DNA from 3 places in the Neorhizobium sp. P1_A6 genome. Region 1 is predicted to be linked to each of the others. Evidence: riboswitches for the same ligand, from Rfam matches in the RefSeq annotation. Region 1 holds a riboswitch; each other region holds the start of a gene.
The links. Region 1 has a riboswitch for cobalamin ahead of AC1D3C_RS21970 (aromatic ring-hydroxylating oxygenase subunit alpha). Riboswitches for the same ligand answer to the same signal wherever they lie in the genome.
Positions count from the first base shown of each region.

Region 1 (4,708 bases):
CGCCGCCATGGCGACGGTACTGCACGAGGGTCACGTCGGTATTGGCGTTCGTTTCGATCCCGGCGACCGGAGCAGTCGGCAGCGGCATCGCCTGAGCCGGCATCAGCGAGCCGGCGAGAACGGCAGCAGAGATGCCCGCAACCGCGATCTTCTTCAAAAGAGTCATATTAAGTCCCCCATATCCCTTGTCGGTGCTTCAATTTTTGCCAGCCAATTATTTCAGTATGCAGCGAAATAGAATTTCGCTGCAACCCTTGGGAAGTTCATCCTGAACGCGTGATTAACGCGAGCCACGACCGGGCTTGCGTAAAGATGGCCAATGCCTGCTTACCTGTAAGGCGAGATGCAGCGTGCCCGCACGCCGGAGCGCGGTGCATAAGTATCGTCCCAGGCCCGATAGCTGCGATAACGGCTTTCACACCAGGCGACGTGGCGGCTGCCATAACCCCGATCCACCTGGATAGCGCCGCCGATAATGGCGCCGGCACCGAAGGCGGCCAGCGGGAACCAGAACCCGTTGTGATAGCGATAACCGGGGCGGCGGTCGCGGTAACCGCGATGGCCGCGATACCAACCGTAGCGGTCACGCCGGAAGTCGCGACGATACTGGACATTGGTGACATCGCTGGCGGCCGAAATGCCGGATGGCGGAGCCGGCATTTGGACAGCCTGCGCAGGTACAAGGCCAGCAAATGTCGTGACAACGGCGACTGCCGCTGCGGTCAGGCGTAGGCGAAAGGCGTTCATGCGGGGTGCTTCCTCATTCTGATTTTCAATCAGAAAACAACGCCACACGCGGGATTCCGTTCCTGGAGCCACGCCCCGCGCCGATCAACGCCGATCACGAATTGGCGATCAGGCGACGATCGAGAGTTGCGCCTGCTCGCCCTGCAGCCGGTTGACCATGAAGTTCGAGTACCATTCGACGAACTGCATGACACCGCCTTCGTGGAGCGCCGAATAGGGGCCTGGCTCATAGGCGGGTGAGCGGATGCCGAAGGCGTTTTCCTCGACGATCTGGCGGTCCTGGTCGTTGGTCATGTTCCAGACGTGGGCCAGATCTTCGAGATTGTAGTCGACGCCCTCGACCGCGTCCTTATGGACCAGCCATTTGGTGGTAACCGCCGTTTCCTCCGGCCCAAGCGGGGTGACGCGGAACGAGATAGCGTGATCGCCGAGAATGTGGTTCCAGCTGCTCGGATAGTGGAAGAGCAGCATGGTGCCGATCGAGTCGATCGTCACGTCGTCGGAGAGTTTGCGCTGCACGGCGTTGCGGCCGCTCATCGTATAGCTCTCGGCATCCTCGATCAGCGGCATGCGCGCGACGCGGAACTGGCCGGTCTCGTCCATCCGGAATTCGCTCGGCAACCCGGCCGCCTCACAGCGCTGCCAATGGGCGGCGATGACCGGATCGTCCTTGGCGCCCTGGACACCGGTCGCGGTCGGCGATTCCGGATAGGTGCGGCAGAGCTCCGGATGGTTGGCGGCGCAATGGTAACATTCGCGATTGTTTTCCCAGACGAGCTTCCAGTTGCCCTTTTCGATGATCGTCGACTGGTGCGCGACCTTGGCTTCCGACAAGCGGTGCGGGGCCATATAGGGCTCGATCGCGGCGCGAACCGGCGCGAAATCCGGCGCCTCGTTGGCAAGGCAGATGAAGATAAAGCCGGCGACGCTCTCGCAATGGACCTTCTTCATGCTGAACTGGGTCTTGTCGAAATCCTGGCCCATCTGGCGGCCGACCAGAAGCGAGCCGTCCAGTTCGTAGGTCCACTGATGGTAAGGACAAACGAGCCGCACCGCCGAACCATGTTCCTTGGTGCAGACACGGCTGCCGCGATGGCGGCAGGTATTGTGCAGCGCCCGGATCTGGTTGTCGCGGCCACGCACGATCACCACCGGATAGTCGCCGATCTGCAGGGTGAAATAGGCGCCGGCCTTGGGCAGCTCGCAATCATGCCCGACGAACAGCCAGTCGCGGTACCAGATCATTTCCAGATCGAGCTTGAAATAGGCGGGATCGGTATAGAAGGGCTGTTCGAGGCTGAATCCCTCGCGGCGGTTCTTGAGCTGCCGCAGGGCCTGATTGCGAATTTCCATATACTTACCTTCCTCGTCAATGTGGACAGCGGAAGGACATGGAAATGCCGGCCGGCCCCAGGCCCGCCCCAAACCCTGTCCCGAACGCCCGCCGCGTCCGGTCGTCATCTTTTGTCCCGAGGCTGGTTTCCGGGCTCAGGAGCTGTCCGCTGCGGGACGGGCTCGGCGCCTTCCCGGGCGGCCTTTTCGGCTCTTTCCCAGTGGCCTGTACCAAGCTTTCTTGCTCCACCACCGTTGCGGGGGCAGCGCCGGATCAAGGTTTTGAAAACCCCTGCCGGCTTCCCAATTCTCCGCCTTCCCTAGACAGGCGGCACCTCAAGATCGAGGCGGATATAATCATCGAGCGAGCGTGTCGCATAGGCGACATTGCGACATCGGCAACCGCGTTGGCGACAGCGACGAAACGGCCCGGAATGCAACACTCCAGCCCCGCGAAAGCGAAACCTGTCATTAAGGGATAAGCCATAAAATCCCGGCTCGAATGGGAGCGATGCCACCGTGCAGGCCAAGGGAAAAATCCGTTACTATAAAGCTCCTCCACCAAAGCCTCCGGCGCCGGTGGCAGTGAAGACCGCTGCCCATTCCGAATTCCTTCGGACGGGGCGCATCGCCCGCTACAATCCGATCTGGCTGCCGGAAGAGCGCCGTTATCTCACCCATGACGAGGTCGCAGAGCGCACGGGCAAAAGGCTGGAGGCGGCCGGCGAGACAAGCCACAACCGGATCAACTCCTTCCATCGCTCGATCAAGTTTCCGAAGATCATCTTTCACCACACGCTCGATGAGCGGCCACATCTCGGCTATTGCCATGTCACGGCGGCAAAAACGCAACTTGCCCACGGCGTGCCGGTCAGCTGGTCCTTCTACATTGCCAATTTCGTCTCGGAGATGGGCGGGGAGGAAACGTTCTTCGAGCGTATCAGCACGGCCTATTCGCGCATGTATTTCGCCGTCGCTGTCGAACGAGAGGCCGGCCAGCCGCTGCAGATCAACCGGTCGATCCGCAAGAACGGCCTTCTGTTCCGGACCAACGATCCGATGGAAGCGATCAAGAACGTGCTGATGCTCGGAACTTCCAACGAAATGCTCCGCGAGATCATCAAAAAGCTATGAAGACGCCCGGGTCCGCGTTATTGACGGGCGGATATGACGGCTCAAATCATCGACATCACCCGGGACCATGACGGCGCGCTCGCCCAGGCCTGCGTCGTGCTTGCAGACGGCCTGCCCGTGGCGATCCCCACCGAGACGGTCTACGGGCTTGCGGCCGATGCCACCAATCCCGCCGCCATCACCCGCATCTACGAGACCAAGGGGCGGCCGCGCTTCAATCCGCTGATCTGCCATATGTCGGATCTAGCCATGGCCGAGCGTTATGCCGACTTCGATCCGATTTCGCGAAAGCTTGGCCAAGCCTTCTGGCCGGGACCCCTCACCCTGATCCTGCCCCTGAAACCCGAAAGCGGCATCCACGCGCTGGCGACGGCCGGGCTCGATACGGTCGGCATCCGGCTTCCCAAGGGCTTCGCTTCCGATCTGATCCGCGCCTTCGGCAAGCCGCTTGCGGCGCCGAGCGCCAACACGTCCGGCAAGGTGAGCCCGACCAGCGCCGCCCACGTGGCCGACGACCTGGGCGACAAGCTGGCTTTGATCATCGACGGCGGCGCGGCCCCGGTCGGCGTCGAATCGACCATCGTTCGTGTCGAGGATGGCGTGATCCGGCTGCTGCGGCCGGGCGGGGTTGCCGTGGAAGAGATCGAGAAGGCGACCGGCCTTACGGTGATCCGACTGGAAGGACCAGCGGCGATCATCGAAGCTCCCGGCATGCTCGCTTCCCATTACGCGCCGGGAGCGGCGGTCAGGCTCAATGCCGACCATGTCGAGACCGGCGAGGCATTGATCCGGCTCGGTTCTGCTCCCGTGAAGGGAATGGAACTCGCGACGGCGGTTTTTGATCTGAGCCCGTCCGGCGATCTTGCGCAGGCGGCGGCAAACCTGTTCGATTACCTGAAGCGCGCCGACGCCACCGGCGCCGCCAGTATCGCCGTCACGCCCATTCCCGACCACGGGCTCGGCGAAGCGATCAACGACCGGCTGGCGAGGGCGGCTGCCCCGCGGGAATAAGCCGGGGCAAAAGAGGAGGAGACGCTGATGGATATTTCCGGGCCGAAACCAGAACTTCTCGACCGCTTCGCCGCGATCGTCGGCGAAAATCACGTGCTGCGCGATGCCAATGATCTTGCGCCGCATCTGGTCGAGGGCCGCGGGCTCTACAAGGGTTCCTCGCCGATGCTACTGAAACCGGGCTCGGTCGAGGAAGTGTCCGCGATCCTGAAGCTTGCAAGCGAGACCGGCACGCCGATCGTGCCGCAAACCGGCAATACCGGCCTTGTCGGAGGCCAGACGCCGCGCACCGGCGGCAGCGACCTGATCGTCTCGCTCGAACGCATGAACCGCATCCGTGACGTCGATCCGGTCGCCAACGTGCTGGTCGCCGACGGCGGCGCCATCCTTGCCGACGTGCAGAAGGCGGCGGAAGCCGTCGACCGGCTGTTTCCCCTGTCGCTCGGTTCGGAGGGCTCCTGCCGCATCGGCGGCAACCTCTCCA
Region 1 is NZ_JBFTZM010000011.1:186,473-191,180, forward strand. Features, by position in the region: gene AC1D3C_RS21960 (BA14K family protein) at 1-166, opposite strand, end outside; gene AC1D3C_RS21965 (BA14K family protein) at 328-747, opposite strand; gene AC1D3C_RS21970 (aromatic ring-hydroxylating oxygenase subunit alpha) at 856-2,100, opposite strand; cobalamin riboswitch at 2,204-2,433, opposite strand; gene AC1D3C_RS21975 (DUF6656 family protein) at 2,617-3,213, shown strand; gene AC1D3C_RS21980 (L-threonylcarbamoyladenylate synthase) at 3,247-4,224, shown strand; gene AC1D3C_RS21985 (FAD-binding oxidoreductase) at 4,252-4,708, shown strand, end outside.

Region 2 (4,708 bases), on a different contig from region 1:
ATCGGCCTGGTTGCGGAGGATGTCGAAACTTTCCAGGACCCGCGGCATCAGTGTCCGCTTGAGCATCTGATACTCGGCGGCCTTGGCGTTGCCTTCGACCCTGCCTTGCACCACCACCTGCGCCCCGACCTCGCTCTGCGGCTTCAGGAGCACCGGGTTCATGTGGACGCTGAGCGGCGCGCCGGCGGCGCGCGCCTGCAACGCCTGCGCCCGGCCGATTTCGCCGCCATCCGCAGTGACTGCGGCATTGTTCGACATGTTCTGCGGCTTGAACGGCATGATCTTCAGGCCGCGTAGCGTAAAGGCGCGGGCAAGCCCGGCCACCACCAGCGACTTGCCCACATCCGAGCCCGTTCCCTGAAACATCAGCGCCCGAGCTGGCTTGACCCCAACCATGGCTAAAACTCGATGCCGGCCTGGGCCTTCACGCCCGCCTTGAAGTGATGCTTGACCAGCGACATCTCGGTCACCATGTCGGCCGCCTCGATCAGCGCCGGCTTGGCGTTGCGGCCGGTGACGACCACATGCAGATCCGGCCGCCGGGCCTGTAACGCGGCGACGATTCCGTCTAGATCGAGATAGTCATAACGGAGCGCGATGTTGAGTTCGTCGAGGATGACGAGCCCGATCGTCTCGTCCGCCATCAGCTCAAGTGCCTTTTCCCAGGCCTTTTCCGCTGCGGCGACATCGCGCTTCAGGTCCTGGGTCTCCCAGGTAAAACCTTCACCCATCGTGTGCCAGACGACGCGGTCGCCGAAGACGGCAAGCGCCGGCTGCTCCCCGGTCGACCAGGCGCCCTTGATGAACTGGACGACGCCGACCCGGCGGTTGTTGCCGAGCATGCGCAGCGCCAAGCCGAAGGCGGCGGTGGATTTGCCCTTGCCGGGCCCGGTATGGACGATGAGAAGGCCCTTTTCCTGGGTCTTCTCGGCCACTTCCGCATCCTGAACCGCCTTGCGGTTCGCCATCTTGGCGCGATGACGCTCGACGGACGCCTCGTCGATCTCCTTCACCGGGAGACGAGCTTCGCCGAAGATCCGGCAGAAGCTTCCTCGCCAGCGCGGAACTTTTCGCGGACGACACCGGCAAGCGCCCCGAGCACAGCCCAGAACACCAGGTTGGTGGCGTAGACGGCGTTGACGAAGCGGGCATAAAGATCCATCGGCACGGCCGTTTCATGGCTCGGCGGCAACGGCGCGCCAACCAGATGCGGCGCAATCAGAAGCACGATCGCAAGCGCCGCGAACACGGCCGAGCGGGTATAGGCGAGCAGGCCGAGGCCGATCGCCGTGCAGACAGCCGTCGAGACCCACCAGATCTGGCGCGGACCGAGTTCCGCAGCCGGCATGCCGGGCAGTTCCGGCGGCAGGCCGAGGCCGGGTGCAAGGATGACGGTGAGAAAGCCGGCAATGCCGAACATCAGGCCACCGCGCCAGCCCTTGAAGCCGCCGAACGCTTCCGAAGCAGCGATCAGGACGAGGGCAAAACCGATAGCCGACAGCATGTCCGCCGCAAGCGTGTAAATGAAACGTTCGAAGCCATCGGCGGGAGCCCAGGCCTCTTCGCCGTGGTGATGCTCGGCGGCGGATGCCGTGGCACCTGCGGCAGGTGCAGCGTCATGGCTGTGGCCGGCCTCGGGCGCAGCATTTTCAAACACCTCGGCCCGCAGGATCAGCGGCACGGTGGAGAAGCTCTGCATCACGGTCAGCAGCAGTCCGGACAAAAGCCCGGCGATCACCGCCGTGAAGACGATGTTGCGAAACAACGACATTTGGGAGAACTCCTCAGTGGCAGGGGAAGGCGAGCGAGTGGCGCGTGTCATGCGCGGCATTGTGGACGACTTCCAGATGCGAGAAGCCGACAAAGCCAACGATGAACAGGCCGAGCAGGGCCGTCATGCTGAGGGGAATGATCTTCGAGGCGGAAATGGTGACTGCAGTTGCAGTAGTTGCAGTAGAATTCGTAACCATGGTCTCGTCCTTTCGCCCTCCACCCGAGGGCCGTTCACGTTCTTTGTCGCCTCTGGCAGGTCTCCTGGCTCGCGGATCGGACGCCTTCTCCCGCCTTCCCAGAAGTCCGTTGGCCGGATTTCCCAGTGGCATGACGGCCGGACGGCCGTTTTGGTCGAAGACTTTCCGCTTACAGTTGCGGGGGCAGCCGCGGGTTGGACGGCAGAATTCCGTCGCACCGCATTCCCTCTAAAACCCTTTCGGGCACCATAGGCTCGGTCACTATAGACGAATTCGGCGTCACGGCAATCGCCTTTGCGACGCATTGACATGGGCCTGCGACCGGGCTTACTTGAAGAGAGATGGTCCCTTTCCGGCAACGGGGAGGGCTAAGAGAGAATGCGGTGCGATCCCTTTTCAGGATCAATGCCGCGGCTGCCCCCGCAACTGTAGGCGGCGAGCCATTGCCTAAAACGGCCATTTGGCCGTCAAGCCACTGGGAAATCCGGCCAACGGACTTCTGGGAAGGCAGGCAAATGGCGACGACCCGCGAGCCAGGAGACCTGCCGTCCGATTCATTTTGCTTCACCGGGCGGGGTGCTCCGGAGGAAGTTTCTCGATCACCGCAGAGGGATTTTCGACCTTCTGCTCCGCGCCCCGATTTTTCGACCCCGGCGGGAACGCGGCTGACCGATGAGTGACCACCGACCAGATGATCCGGCAACCGCCGGCTCGGCAGATGTGACGATTTTCGTCTGCACCAATTGCCGCGACGCATCCGACGGCGAAGTCCGGCCGGGCATCGCGCTGATCGCGGCGCTGCGTGAAGCAGCAAGCGGCAAACCGCTGGCGGTCAAGCCGGTCACCTGCCTTGCCAATTGCGAAAAAAGCCCGAGTGCCGCCTTCAACCACAAGAGCGGCTGGTCCTATGTCTTCGGCCATCTGTCGCTCGACAATGTCGAGGATATCGTCACCGGCGCGATGATGCTGGCCGAGGACGAGCGCGGTTTCCTTCCCCTTCGCGGCCGCCCGACCTGCCTGCGCGGCAAGGGCATGACGGCCCGTATTCCACCCTTTCATCACCATGAGGACATGCCATCATGAGCGTTTCGTTCGACCGCGTTCCCTGCACCGTCGTTACCGGGTTTCTGGGAGCCGGCAAGACCACGCTGATCCGCAACCTGATCGAAAACCTGAAGGGTAAGCGGCTGGCGATCATCGTCAACGAATTCGGCGATGTCGGCATCGACGGAGACGTCCTGAAGGGCTGCGGCATCGAAAGCTGCCCGGAAGACAACATCATCGAGCTTGCCAACGGCTGCATCTGCTGCACCGTGGCGGACGATTTCGTGCCGGCGATCGACCGTATCCTGGCCATCGAACCCCGCGTCGATCACATCCTCATCGAGACCTCCGGCCTTGCGTTGCCGAAGCCCCTCGTCCAGGCGTTCCAGTGGCCTGACGTCAAGGCACGGGTGACGGTCGATGCGGTGATAGCCGTGGTCGACGGACTGGCGCTCGCCGAAGGCCGCGTTGCCGACGATCACGAGGCGCTGGAAGCGCAGCGCGACGCGGACGGCTCGATCGACCATGACGATCCGGTCGAGGAAGTGTTCGAGGACCAGGTCGCCTGCGCCGACATGATCGTGCTCACCAAGAGCGACCTCCTGGATGCTGCCGGCCTCGCGACCGCCAGGGATCGCGTTTCCGCGCATCTGCCACGTGCCGTGAAAATCGTCTCGGCCGCCAATGGCGCCATAGATCCCGCCGTACTGATTGGCCTCGGCCTCGCCGTCGAAGACGATATCGAAAACCGCAAGACCCATCACGACGGCGAACTCGACCACGATCACGACGATTTCGACAGCTTTGTCGTCGATCTGGCCGCCGTCACCGATGCCGAACAGCTCGCCGCCCGCATTTCTGCAACGGCCGAAGCCGAAAACGTGCTGCGCATAAAAGGCTTCGTGGAAGTCGCGAACAAGCCGATGCGCCTGCAGGTTCAGGCGGTAGGATCGCGCGTGAACCACTATTTCGACCGTGCCTGGGCACCCGGCGAAGCGCGGACAAGCCGCCTCGTCGTGATCGGCGAAAAAGGCATCGACCGCGCCGCGATCGAAAGGATGCTGGCCGCATAAGAAGGCCCGAGGGAAGGATGCACATACTCGCCACCACATCGTCGTCGCTTGACGACCTCATCGAACCGGTCGACCTCAATCAGTCGCCGGCCGACGTGGTGGTGCTATCCTTTTCCGGCAGCGACCTGAACGGCGTTGCGGCCGTCTGGGGTCCGGATTTGACAAGCCTCCGCCTCACCAATCTCTCCGACCTTCGCCATCCTATGTCGGTCGATCTTTGGATCGAGAAGACGGCTACCCAGGCCAAGGTCATCCTCGTGCGCATTCTCGGCGGTTACGACCGCTGGGCTTATGGCGTGGAAGAACTTTCGCACATGGCGAAGCGGAAAAAGATCGCGCTGGCGCTGCTGCCCGGCGAATGCAGCATCCGCGACGAACGGCTGACCGTCGCCTCGACCGTTTCGGAAGACCGGATCGCCGGCATCCTGAGCTGTTTCCGCGAAGGCGGGCCGGCCAACATGCGGCTTCTGGCGAGGTTGCTGACGACGCTGGCCGAGGGCAAAACGGAATCGCTGCCGCAGGCGGCCCCGGTGCCGAAAGCCGGCTATTACGCGCCCGGAAAAGGCATTGTCGAGATCAACGACCTGCTGGCCCGCTTTGCGCCGGATGCGCCGCGCTTGC
Region 2 is NZ_JBFTZM010000013.1:137,072-141,779, reverse strand. Features, by position in the region: gene AC1D3C_RS23625 (cobyric acid synthase) at 1-396, opposite strand, end outside; gene cobO (cob(I)yrinic acid a,c-diamide adenosyltransferase) at 399-1,013, opposite strand; gene AC1D3C_RS23615 (CbtA family protein) at 1,010-1,771, opposite strand; gene AC1D3C_RS23610 (CbtB domain-containing protein) at 1,785-1,970, opposite strand; cobalamin riboswitch at 2,008-2,236, opposite strand; cobalamin riboswitch at 2,296-2,534, shown strand; gene AC1D3C_RS23605 (DUF1636 family protein) at 2,643-3,053, shown strand; gene cobW (cobalamin biosynthesis protein CobW) at 3,050-4,087, shown strand; gene cobN (cobaltochelatase subunit CobN) at 4,105-4,708, shown strand, end outside.
Region 2: another riboswitch for cobalamin. It lies ahead of AC1D3C_RS23605 (DUF1636 family protein); the one in region 1 lies ahead of AC1D3C_RS21970 (aromatic ring-hydroxylating oxygenase subunit alpha).

Region 3 (4,708 bases), on a different contig from region 1:
GCGAGGTGATCCCGAAGAACATCATCTCCAAGGCCCCGTCCGCGGAACTCAGACCCAACCAGACCGACCAGGATTCGCTGCCGCCCTATCCGGTGCTCGACGACATTCTCGAATGCCTCGTCGAGCTGGAAATGGGCACCGAGGAGATCGTCGCCCGCGGCCACGACATCGCGACTGTTCACCGGATCGAACACCTGCTCTATCTCGCCGAATACAAGCGGCGCCAATCGGCGCCGGGCGTCAAGATCACCAAGAAGAATTTTGGCCGCGATCGGCGCTATCCGATCACCAACCGTTTCCGCGATCGATAGGAGAGGATCATGGCCCCGCGCAGCTCCGTCGAGATCTTCAATATCCGGACGAGGGCGATGCGGGTGGTCTGGCAGACGGAAGCCCTGTTCGAGGCGCCCAACTGGTCGCCGGACGGGCGCTACCTGATGCTCAACAGCGAGGGCCTGATCTATCGTCTGTCACCGGCGGGTGATGACGGGCCTGAACCGGTCGATACCGGCTTTGCCCGCCAATGCAACAACGACCACGGCATTTCGCCGGACGGTTCGCTGATCGCCATTTCCGACAAGGTCGAGTTCGGCAAGTCGACGATCTATGTGCTTCCCGCCGGCGGCGGCGTGCCGCGGCTGGTGACCCGGAATCTGCCGTCCTATTGGCATGGCTGGTCGCCGGACGGAAAAAACTTCGCCTATTGCGGCATCCGCGGCGACGAGTTCGACATCTATACCATCGGCATCGAAGGTGGCGCAGAGACGCGGCTGACATTCGGCGAGGGCCGCAATGACGGGCCAGACTATTCGCCGGATGGAAAATGGATCTACTTCAATTCCAGTCGCACCGGGCTGATGCAGATCTGGCGCGTCCCGGCCGCAGGCGGCGTCGCGGAGCGGATCACCGACGGCGGTTACGGCGACTGGTTTCCACATCCGTCACCGAAGGGTGACAAGATCGTCTTTGTCTCCTACGACGCCGATGTCTTCGACCATCCGCGCGATCTTGACGTCCGCGTCAGGCTGATGGACATGGACGGCGGCAATGTCGAAACGCTGTTCGAGCTTTTCGGCGGGCAAGGCACGATGAATTCGCCGAACTGGTCGCCTGATGGCGATGAGTTTGCCTATGTGCGCTATTTCCCTGTCGCATGAACGCCTTGCGCCGAAGATAGCGTGAGGGCATAAACAATCCTGTAAGGTGCCGGCGACAAGCCGGAGAATCGGGAATCCGGGGTGGAACCGGAACGTGCCCAACGCTGTGAGGTGGACGCTCGGCCGCAGGATTTTAAAGCCACTGGGATTTTTCCGGGAAGGCGGCGGTGCAGGCGGATGAAGCCAAGTCAGAAGACCGGCCTGACAAGATAGACCAGCCCGCGCGGACGGCGGAAAGGTTTCGAACCTCTTTTTGCCCAAAGGCTTCAAGCCGGGAAGGCAAGGGAGCGACGGCATTGTTGGGGACTTGACGATGCAGACTGATCCTTTCGCGCATGCCTTGCTGCCTGCAGGCGAGTTTTCCAAGGTCGAACGCGCCGCCGTCTACCGGGCGATCGAGACACGCCGCGACGTGCGCGACCAGTTCCTGCCCGATCCGCTGCCGGACGACTTGGTGATGCGGCTGCTCGGCGCCGCCCATGCCGCACCCTCGGTCGGCTTCATGCAGCCCTGGAATTTCATCCTCATCCGCGATCCGGCGGTACGCGAGGCCGCCCGGGCCGCCTTTTCGCGTGCGAATGACGAGGCCGTGGAGATGTTTGCCGAGGAAAGCCGCGACCTCTATCGCAGTCTCAAGCTCGAAGGCATCGTCAAGGCGCCGCTGTCGATCTGCGTCACCTGCGATCCGGACCGCGCCGGTCCGGTCGTGCTCGGCCGGACCCATAATCCGCGCATGGATGCCTATTCGACCGTCTGCGCCGTGCAGAACCTCTGGCTGGCGGCAAGGGCCGAGGGCGTCGGTGTCGGCTGGGTCAGCATTTTCCGCGACGAGGACGTGCGCGGGCTGCTCGGCATTCCCGACCGCGTCGAGATCGTCGCCTGGCTCTGCCTCGGTTACGTCGATCGGCTCTACGGCGAACCCGAACTGGCGCTCAAGGGCTGGCGCCAGCGCTTGGGCCTGGACGCGCTGATCTTTCAGGACCGATGGAACGGCCGCTGACTATTGCTGCGGCTGCGGTCCTGCCGATTTCGGATTGGTGAGATCGATACCCGCTTCGGGCAGGAAGGTCGGCCCGACGGTGCGCACCTTTTTGCTTGGGTCGTATGGCCGCTCCGGCGGTGGTGTGAGCACTGGCGGCGGGACTGCGGTCGCCTGCGGCTTTTGCGGCGGGTGGGTGCGCAGGTTGGTAATTCCGGAATAAGGCTCCTCTTGCCTGGGAAGCTCGATGCCCGGCACCTTTCGCTTGTCGTCGACTACAGGCGGCAGCGGCTCGAAAGAAGGGATGCAGCGCTGTTCGCGAATGGCGGCGAGAATGGCATTCCGCTCTTCCGAGGGCAGGATCATCTGCCGCGAACCGTTGCGCTCTGCCATCAGCGTGTCGCGGCTCTGCTCCATTCTTCCCAGCGCATCCCGCATCTGGCCGCAGACCTCGGCATTGGGGCCGCCGAGAACTACGACGCTGCCGTTGCCGCAGCCGGCGCGGCGCATGTCGACCCGCAGTTCACGGATGTCGGCATTATATTCGCCGAGCTGCTGGGCGTAGGAGCGCGCCGCAGACGTGTTGCCGATGATTTCCGGGCTGTTTCCAAGTTTCCGGTAAAGCGCTGCGCAAACGGCGGGGTCTCCCGCCAGCGCTGCGGCAGGCAAAAACAAGAGCGGTATGGTCAGCAGGCCGCGAAGCGGTATCGGCAATTCCGGCATCCTCTCCTTTAGTTAGTAGAAGATGCCATCATGGAACGTGCCGGTTGATAATCTCATAAAGCCGCGATCACCGCACGGTGAAATCTATCCAGGGGCCGGCTGAGCCCCGGGCGGGGCTCAAATCATCGCATCGAGAGAATTATGCAACTCAGGATTGAAATTGCAGATTGGGTTGCGATGCTTCCACGACGGCGAGCGCCGCCATGTTCACCACGCCGCGCGACGTGACCGAGGACGACAGGATATGCGCCGGTTGGGCCGCCCCGAGAAGGATGGGGCCGACATGCAGGGCGTCCGTGAGGTTGCGGACGAGACCAAGCGAGATGTTTGCCGCATCGAGGTTCGGGAAAACCAGCAGGTTGGCTTCGCCGGTCAGCGAACTGTCCGGCATGGCCCGCTTGCGCAGCGTTTCCGACAATGCCGAACCACCTTGCATTTCGCCGTCCACTTCCAGCTCCGGCGCCCGCTGGCGCACCAGCTTCAGGGCAGCCCGCATCTTCTGCGCACTCTCGGAATCGCGCGAGCCGAAATTCGAGTGGCAGATCAGCGCCGCCTTCGGGGTGATGCCGAACCGGCGGATTTCCTCTGCCGCCAGAATGGTGATCTCGGCAATTTCCTGCGCGGACGGGTTGTAGTTGACGAACGTGTCGGTGAAGAACATCGCGCCGCGCTGGGAAATCACCAGGCTGAGGCCCGAGAAGGCGCAGACGCCCGGACGCTTGCCGATGATCTGGTTCACGTCGCTGAGGTGCTTGTCATAACGGCCCTCGACGCCGCAGATCAGCGCATCCGCATCACCGCGCTTGACCGCCAGCGCACCGATTACCGTATTGTTGGTGCGCACGATCGTGCGCGCCGCTTCCGGATTGATGCCTTCGCGGCCGACCAGTGCGAAATATTCGTCGACATAATCGCGGTAGCGCGGATCGTCTTCCGGGTTGACCACGGCGAAATCGACATTCGGGCGGATGCGGATGCCGAAACGGGCAAGCCGCGCCTCGATGACCGAAGGACGGCCGATCAGGATCGGCGTCGCGGTCTTTTCCTCGAGCAGGACCTGGGCGGCGCGCAGCACGCGCTCGTCCTCGCCTTCCGAAAAGATCACCCGGTTCTTTTCGGAAACCTTGGCGGCGCTGAAGATCGGCTTCATCACGAAACCGGAGCGCCAGACGAAGCGGTTCAGCTGGTCGAGATAGGCCTCAAAATCCTGGATCGGGCGCGCGGCGACGCCGGTCTCGGCAGCGGCCCTTGCGACCGCAGGCGCAATGCGCAGGATGAGGCGTGGATCGAAGGGCGAGGGGATCAGATAGTCTGCGCCAAAAATCGGCGACTCGCCGGAATAGGCGCGCGCCGCGACGTCGGAAACTTCCTCGCGGGCAAGCGCTGCGATCGCCTTGACCGCCGCCATCTTCATTTCTTCGTTGATCGTCCGGGCGCCGCAATCGAGCGCGCCGCGGAAGATATAGGGGAAGCACAGCACGTTGTTGACCTGGTTCGGGAAGTCCGAACGGCCGGTGCAGATCATCGCGTCGGGACGGGCGGCGCGGGCAAGCTCGGGCATGATTTCCGGCGTCGGATTGGCAAGCGCCATGATCAGCGGCTTGTCGGCCATCTGCTCCAGGAGCTCGGGCTTCAGCACGCCGGCGGCGGACAGGCCGAGAAACACGTCGGCACCGCCGATGCTGTCGGCAAGCACGCGCTTGTCGGACTTCTGAGTGTAGATTTCCTTCCACTCGTCCATCAACGTATTGCGGCCGTCATAGACGAGGCCTTCGATGTCGTGGACCCAGATATTCTCCTTTTTCGCGCCGAGCGAAACGAGGAGATGCAGGCAGGCGAGTGCCGCGGC
Region 3 is NZ_JBFTZM010000003.1:184,693-189,400, reverse strand. Features, by position in the region: gene AC1D3C_RS07770 (NAD+ synthase) at 1-311, shown strand, start outside; gene AC1D3C_RS07765 (TolB family protein) at 321-1,157, shown strand; cobalamin riboswitch at 1,185-1,376, shown strand; gene bluB (5,6-dimethylbenzimidazole synthase) at 1,471-2,157, shown strand; gene AC1D3C_RS07755 (hypothetical protein) at 2,158-2,859, opposite strand; gene AC1D3C_RS07750 (NADP-dependent malic enzyme) at 3,008-4,708, opposite strand, start outside.
Region 3: another riboswitch for cobalamin. It lies ahead of bluB (5,6-dimethylbenzimidazole synthase); the one in region 1 lies ahead of AC1D3C_RS21970 (aromatic ring-hydroxylating oxygenase subunit alpha).